Regions from separate parts of the Alkalibacterium putridalgicola genome, predicted to be linked through region 2. Evidence: riboswitches for the same ligand, from Rfam matches in the RefSeq annotation. Region 2 holds a riboswitch; the other holds the start of a gene.

Region 1 (3,853 bases), 850 kb from region 2:
TGTGACCGTTTCTTGCCAGCACGCCGCCTTCCACTGCTTCCAGCGGAAACATATGCCCCGGGCGCTTGAAATCGTTCGGTGTGGCACCTTCTTCGACCGTTTTCATGGCAGTAAGCGAACGTTCACCCGCTGAGATACCCGTCGTTGTGTCTGCATGATCGATCGAAATCGTGAAGGCTGTGGTATGTTCATCCGTGTTCAATGAACTCATCTGCGGCAGACCCAGTTTTTTTGTATACTCTTTAGTCATCGGCATACAGATCAGTCCGCGGGCGTATTTCGCCATAAAATTTACGTTTTCAGGTGTCGCAAATTCAGCGGCACACACAAAGTCTCCTTCGTTTTCTCTGTCTTCATCGTCAACGATGATGACGTTTTTCCCCTGCTTCAAATCTTCCAGCAGGTCTTCGATTTTATCAAACATCTCTTTGCTCCTATCTTTTATTAAAACCCGTTATTTTTTAAAAATGCTTCAGTCAGTGCTGATTTCTGGACCTCTTTTTGGGAAGACAGCCCCAGAAGTTTTTCCACATACTTTCCGATCAGATCGACTTCCAGATTCACCTTATCGCCAACAGCATGCTTAAGGAGTGTCGTTTCTTCAGCCGTGTGCGGAATGATGGAAACTTTGAAGTCGTTATCAGAGACAGCTGCGACAGTCAGGCTGATGCCGTCAATGGCTATCGATCCTTTTTCAATAATGTAGCGCAAAAGCTCCGGGCCTGCCTTGACCGTGACCCATACCGCATTGTCATCCTTTTTGAAATCAGTAATGATGCCTGTTCCGTCGATATGACCGCTGACCATATGTCCGCCCAAACGGGTCTGCAGATTAAGTGCCCGTTCCAGATTGATTTTACTGCCGCTGGACATATCACCCAAAGAAGTCCGGTCCAGCGTTTCCGACATCACGTCGACAGTAAACTCAGTGTCCGTCATGCTGGTGACCGTCAGACAGATTCCGCTGGTCATGATGCTGTCACCGATTTTAGTATCCTCAAGGACTTTATCAGCTTTGATCGTCAGTTCGCTTGATTTAGCACCTTTCTTAACTCTTTTCAATTCTCCGATCTCTTCTACGATTCCTGTAAACATTCAGTGTCCCTCCCGTAAATAGCCTTCTACAAATATATCTTCATTTAATTTTGTGACCTGCATATCTGACAGGCCATAGGCATCTTTCATCATTTCCACTCCACGTCCCATGACTGGTGATATGGCTTCTGCACCGCCGATGATTTTCGGTGCGATATAGATAGTGACTTTATCCACGATTCCCGCTTCTAATGCCGCTGCATTCAAGGTGCCGCCACCTTCAAGCAGGATACTATCAATTCCTTTTTTTCCAAGTTCAGAAAGTGCTGCTTTCAAATCTACTTTCTCATCCCGTTCAGGAACGGTCAGAACTTCCACACCCAGTTTTTCTATCTCCCGCCGCATGCTCAGCGGTGCATATTCTGTTGTGAGGATCAGCGTCTGGGCTTCATCTTGATTTTTCAAGATTTTGGAATCAAGCGGGACACGTAACTGACTATCCAGTAGGATGCGCACCGGATTCGGATAGCCCTGCACCCGGCAGGTGAGCTGTGGATCGTCTTTCAAGACCGTGCCGATGCCTACCATGATGCCTGATAAATAGCCTCTCATGTGATGCGCGTGTTCTCTGGACTCCTCGGATGAGATCCACTTCGAATCCCCTGTATGCGTTGCGATCTTGCCATCCAGGGACATCGCATACTTCATCAGGACAAAGGGAGTTTGGGTCGTGATAAATTTATTGAACACTTCGTTCAGCTTATTGCTCTCTGTTTCCAGCACACCTTCAACGACCTCGATGCCCGCTTTTCTCAGACGATCGAGCCCCCTGCCGGAAACAAGTGGATTCGGATCGGTTGCCGCGACCACGACTTTTTTCAGTTTCCTGTCGATGATCAGATCGGAACAGGGAGGCGTCTTTCCGTAATGAGAACACGGTTCAAGGGTGACATATATCGTTGCCCCTTCAACTGATTCTGTTGCTGAACTGATCGCGTTGACCTCAGCATGGGCCTCACCAAATCTTTCATGATAGCCTTCACCAATGATCTGACCATTTTTAACGATCACAGCACCGACCATGGGATTAGGCGAAGTGAACCCCCGCCCTTTTTCAGCCAGTTTTAGTGCACGTTTCATGTATTTACTATCCATTGATCTATCCTTTCCCTGCATTAAAAAAGCCCCGAATCACTGTAGATTCAGGGCAACGCAAATAGGTCTCTGACTTAAAAAACTATATCACAAAAGAGTCTGACCCTCTTGTCTGACCCTATAAAAAATGCCCTGGAATTTAAAATTCCAGGGCATTCAAAATACAACGTCAGTTTATCTGAACGCTCCTCCATGGACCATTCAGACTCATAGTTATGTCATTGATACTGTCTTCTTTCATCCAGACTATACTGTCGGCTTCGGAATCTGACCGAATCTGCCTTGCGGCTCGTGGGCTATACCACCGGTAGGGACTTGCACCCTGCCCTGAAGACTATTTAGTTTTGTCCATTCAATGATATAGCGGAACTGTTAGCTTGTCAATAATAACTTACTCGACGTCTGTATTTTTCACCAGAACAGCTACACCCATACCGCCGCCGATGCAAAGAGAAGCCAGACCGTATTTCAGTCCGCGCTTTTTCATGATGTGAATCAGTGTGACCAGGATACGGTTCCCGCTGGCTCCCACCGGATGGCCGAGAGCGATCGCACCACCGTTCAGATTGGTGCGTTCAAGCATATACTCTTTGCTGACGCCGAATGCATCGGATATCTCTTTAATGACGCCCAGACTTTGTGAAGCAAAGGCCTCATTCAGTTCAAACACATCGATATCCTCAAAAGTGATATCAGCTTTCTTCATTGCCTGCTTGATGGCCGGGGTCGGTCCCAGACCCATGACTGAAGGATCCACACCGCCTTGTCCGACGGCTACGATCTCGACCAGCGGTTTCAAGTCATTTGCTTCCATATATTCTTCACCGACGACCAAGGTCGCACTGGCCCCATCGTTGATGCCGGACGCATTGCCCGCTGTGACGGAGCCGTCTTTTTTAAAGGCCGGACGCAGACTATTCAGTTTGTCTTCAGATGTTTTACGGTTCGGGTATTCATCCGTATCCACGACCACCGTCTCTCGACGTACTTTTGTTTCAACAGGAACGATCTCGTCTTTGAATGAACCATTGTCCACCGCTTCGATCGCACGCTTTTGTGATGTGATGGCAAAACTGTCCTGTTCTTCACGCGTGATGCCGTAGCGTTCCACAATATTTTCAGCCGTTACACCCATGTGATACCCTTCAAAAGCATCCGTCAAGGCATCGTCCAGCATGTGATCGCCGACTTTATAGCCTGCCATCTTATGTCCGGATCGCGTGCTTCCCGGAATCAGGTAAGGTGCCTGACTCATGGATTCGGTCCCGCCGGCAATGATGGCTTGATACTCCCCGGCTTTTACACCAAGGTATGCGTTTATCACTGTTTTCAGTCCACTCCCGCAGACCATATTCAGAGAATAAGCCGGTACTTCCACTTGGATTCCTGCTTTGATCGAGGCTTGCCTGGCAACGCCCTGACCCTGGCCGGCCGGCAAAACGTTGCCTAAGACCACTTCATCGATGTCTTCATGACTGATGCCACTTTGTTCAAGGACACCTTTGATCGCATAACTTCCAAGTTCCGAAGCTGACACATCTTTCAGCGCGCCTAAAAAAGACCCGATCGGCGTGCGTTTAGCTCCTGCAATGTAAACTTTACTCATTTGATTATCTCCCCTTCTTTTCCTTTAAAAAAGTGATTTACTTATCTCTTATTTTAA
Region 2 (3,853 bases):
ACGCCTAAAGAGTACGACCTGCTGCATTATCTCATGTCGTCGCCGGATCAGATTTTTGGAAGGGAACAGCTGCTCCGAGAAGTGTGGAAGTATGAATTCTTCGGAGATCTGAGGACGGTGGATACACATATCAAGCGTCTGAGAGAAAAGCTCAAAAAGGAATCAGAAGTCGCATCTAAGATGATCGAAACCGTTTGGGGATTAGGGTACAAACTGAATTCTTATCCAGACGAAGAGGAGTAAGCGTATGAAGATAAATGTAGTGGCAATCAGGATCTGGCTCATTACGTTTGGGATCACGTTATTGTCATTCGTCTTCACAACTGTATTTTACGGTGTTTTCTATTCTCAGGAGATCAAAGAGAACTATATGGATGAATATGAACAGATCATAGAAAATGTGGAACGCCTGGCAACTGCGGATCCGCATTTTTTATTGGAAAATATCGAGCCGATCAATAATTTTCATTCACAAGTGAATTTCGCCTTGTTACTGGAGGATACTTACACCCCGAACGACGATGAGTGGGTCTTACCCTTTGATGAACAGGAACAGGAAATGATCGCTGAGGAACCAGGGATCATGGACGTTATTGATTCCAGTGAGTCCGTTAAGATGCGCTCAGACCAAAATGACGAATACGATGCTACGATCCCCTATGTCTTTCACATACAGCCAACGGTCATCGATGGGGAAGATGCGCTGCTGTATTCCTGGGCAGACTTGTCTTTTCTCGTAACGCTGGAAAGACGCATCAGTTATCTGCTTACCGGTCTTGTGCTGGCGCATATCTTTGCGGCTGTATATTATTATATCTACCTTAAACGAAATGTTTCAGAACCGATCAACGCCATGACTAATATCGCTTTCGACTTTGCGCGGGATGATTTCAGTCATCAGCTCCCGATCTCAGGACGGGATGACTTGTCTGAGCTGGCCATGGCGATGAATAAGATGGGACATTCTCTTGAGACGAACCGGATGGTCGTTAAACAGGAAAAAGAATTATTGTCTCATATACTGGATAATATCGAGACCGGGATCATCTATTACGATTCTGATAAAACGCTTCTGTTATCCAATCCTGTTGGTGATCTGTTTCTCACACATTATCAGATCGAAGAATCGAATTTTTCAGATCAGGATGAATTTGTTGATATAGAAGCAAAACTGGATGAAGTCATTCAAGAGAAAGCATCGGTCGAGTTTACCATTGAGATGGAAGAAACGTATTATGTGGTGACTGTGCTGCCTCTACTGGAAAGTGAAAGCCAGGATCTCCGTGGTCTGGTCGTTTCCACAAAAGATCTGACTAAGGAACATCGTCTGGACAGGATGAGAGTCGACTTTATCAATAATATCTCTCATGAATTACGTACCCCTCTAGTGATGGTCCAGGGCTATAGTGAAGCCATACTCGATGACGTAGCGGAAAGCATAGAAGAAAAGAAAGAAATGGCTCAGATCATTCGAGATGAATCTCAGCGTATGAACCGGATGGTGAACGAAATGCTGGACTTGTCACGGATGGAAGCCGGCTATATTGAATTGCAGAAGACGGAAGTCAATATGAACAGTTATCTGCGTAATCTTCTGTTCCGTTTTGATAATATGGCGAGTGATGTTGAGGTGTCACTCCAGATGGAAGCGCCGAAAGAAACGATCCACCAGATGCTTGACAAAGATAAGATGGATCAGGTTTTTGTGAACTTGATCAATAATGCAATCAGACATACCAGCATGACAGAGAAAAGTGAAAAAATCGTCACCCTTCAGCTGCTTAAAGAAGAAGAACTGGATGAAGTGGTGATGATCGTTAAGGATACCGGGACAGGCATACCCGAAGACGATCTGCCATATATCTTTGACCGGTTTTTCAAAGCAGATAAGTCTCGGAATAATTATTCGTCCAATGCCAAAGGAACAGGTATCGGCTTGTCTCTGGTCAAGAATATCATTGAAGCTCATGGTGGATTCATTGAAGTGGAGTCGACATTTGGTGAAGGTTCTGCCTTTATCATCCACATCCCTATGTCTGACGAGGAAGACGATTCAGAAGAGTGACCGGGATGTCAATTCAAACACTTGACTAATTCTGTTATTCCATTATAATAAGTAGTGAAAATAAAATAATTATGATTCATCTTCAGGGGCAGGGTGCAAATCCCTACCGGTGGTATAGTCCACGAGCGAGTAAAATTGCTGAACTGGTGTAATTCCAGTACCGACAGTATAGTCTGGATAAAGAAGATGGAGCTTTTTGACTGAATATAAATCTGTCTATAGCTCTGTTTGCTTCCTGAAATATGGAGACAAGCAGAGTTTTTTTGTTTCTTCATCTTTCGGGGGCAGCAGCATGTCAGTGGTATTCAGTGGAGTTCACCCTAAGTAGGATGAATCCTTTCAGGAGGATTTATTATGTCAAACAGCAAGACGAAGAAATTAGTAGGTGTCGCCATGTTAGCATCATTAGCCTGGGTGATATCCATGTTAGCTTTTCCGGTACTGCCTGGTTCACCATTTTTGAAGGTGGATTTCAGTGATTTAGCCGTGTTATTCGGCATGTATGTATATGGGCCAGCAGCAGGAATCACGATTGCGTTTATTCGCTCACTCTTATCCTATGCCCAAAAAGGTGGAGAAATGGGATTCCCGATCGGTGATACTGCGGCATTTATAGCTTCAGTTTCGTTTACACTGCCGATCTACCTTGTACTCATCAAACATGGTTCATCGTTAAAAAATAAAATAGCGGGTATCTTTTCATCAACGTTGTCCTTGACAGTCATGATGTCGGTACTGAACTGGCTGTTTATTGCTCCAGCCTATATGGCTGTTATGGGATTCGATGTCGGTCCTATGCGTACGTATCTACTATTAGCCGTGGTTCCTTTTAACCTGATCAAAGGTGTACTGGTTGGACTTGTTTTCTACGTTGCCTTTAGCAAACTTAAACCTTGGCTGGATAAAACGAAGAAAAAATATAAAAAAAAGCGGGCGCACAGAATGGTCGCTAATGAAACGCACTAATTAAAAAAACTTTTTCTAAAAAAGAATAAATCATACCCGATTGATTCAAGGTATGGTTTGTTCTCTTTTTTTGTTTTGACAAAAGTCATATTTCTCATTAAGACATTCTTGAAATAATGTTATAATAGGAATCAAATATGCAAGGATATCCGCGGAGGTGTCATAAGAGTGAGAGAAGATTTTATTTTCAAATTCATACTGAGTTTGTTTAACGAGCAAACGCGTGTGACAGCTAAACAGCTCAGTCTAATCGCGGGAGGAAAGCGTACCCCTTCAGTCCTGTTTAATGTTGAGAAAAATAAGCTCTACACTCTGTTTGGCCTATTTCCGGATCTTTCTTTAAAAGAATGGGAGAGTCTGACAAATACTCTTCTTGAGAACGAGCTCGTTGATTTGAATGAAGGGAGTCTGTGCCAGACTGCGAAGGGGGCGAAAGTCAAAAAAATTTTACGGATGCTTTTCCAGTGAACAACGAATTGGATCAGTTGCGCTATTCGGCGACTAAGCCGCTTTTTTGGCATCGTCTGATTTTCACAACACAGGTCTTCTCAGAGTACAGTAATAATAATAAGCATTACCTGCCTTATCTTTCGTCACTGGATGATCAGCAAAGCCTGAAAAAGTGGCTGGGAGAACAGGGGAGGTCAATGGATGAATTGACTGCAGACTGGTTCAAAGAGCTGAGAGCCTTCTTCCAGACGTTGCTGCCCAAAGAGGCTGACTTTATTGCCGGCCATCTCACTGGTTACAATGTCAGCGGGAGTACCAGCCGTCAGATGCAGGAAACATTTGGATTATCCCAAAAACACTATGCCGTCTTCA

The links. Region 2 has a riboswitch for FMN ahead of AB4027_RS07375 (ECF transporter S component). Riboswitches for the same ligand answer to the same signal wherever they lie in the genome.
Region 1: another riboswitch for FMN. It lies ahead of ribD (bifunctional diaminohydroxyphosphoribosylaminopyrimidine deaminase/5-amino-6-(5-phosphoribosylamino)uracil reductase RibD); the one in region 2 lies ahead of AB4027_RS07375 (ECF transporter S component).

Annotation. Positions count from the first base shown of each region.
Region 1 covers NZ_CP162615.1:709,063-712,915, reverse strand. Annotated here, with positions in the region: gene AB4027_RS03610 (bifunctional 3,4-dihydroxy-2-butanone-4-phosphate synthase/GTP cyclohydrolase II) at 1-424, opposite strand, end outside; gene AB4027_RS03605 (riboflavin synthase) at 445-1,095, opposite strand; gene ribD (bifunctional diaminohydroxyphosphoribosylaminopyrimidine deaminase/5-amino-6-(5-phosphoribosylamino)uracil reductase RibD) at 1,096-2,190, opposite strand; FMN riboswitch at 2,416-2,529, opposite strand; gene AB4027_RS03595 (acetyl-CoA C-acetyltransferase) at 2,582-3,796, opposite strand.
Region 2 covers NZ_CP162615.1:1,561,328-1,565,180, reverse strand. Annotated here, with positions in the region: gene AB4027_RS07385 (response regulator transcription factor) at 1-243, shown strand, start outside; gene AB4027_RS07380 (ATP-binding protein) at 248-2,065, shown strand; FMN riboswitch at 2,140-2,257, shown strand; gene AB4027_RS07375 (ECF transporter S component) at 2,417-3,031, shown strand; gene AB4027_RS07370 (hypothetical protein) at 3,200-3,499, shown strand; gene AB4027_RS07365 (helix-turn-helix domain-containing protein) at 3,496-3,853, shown strand, end outside.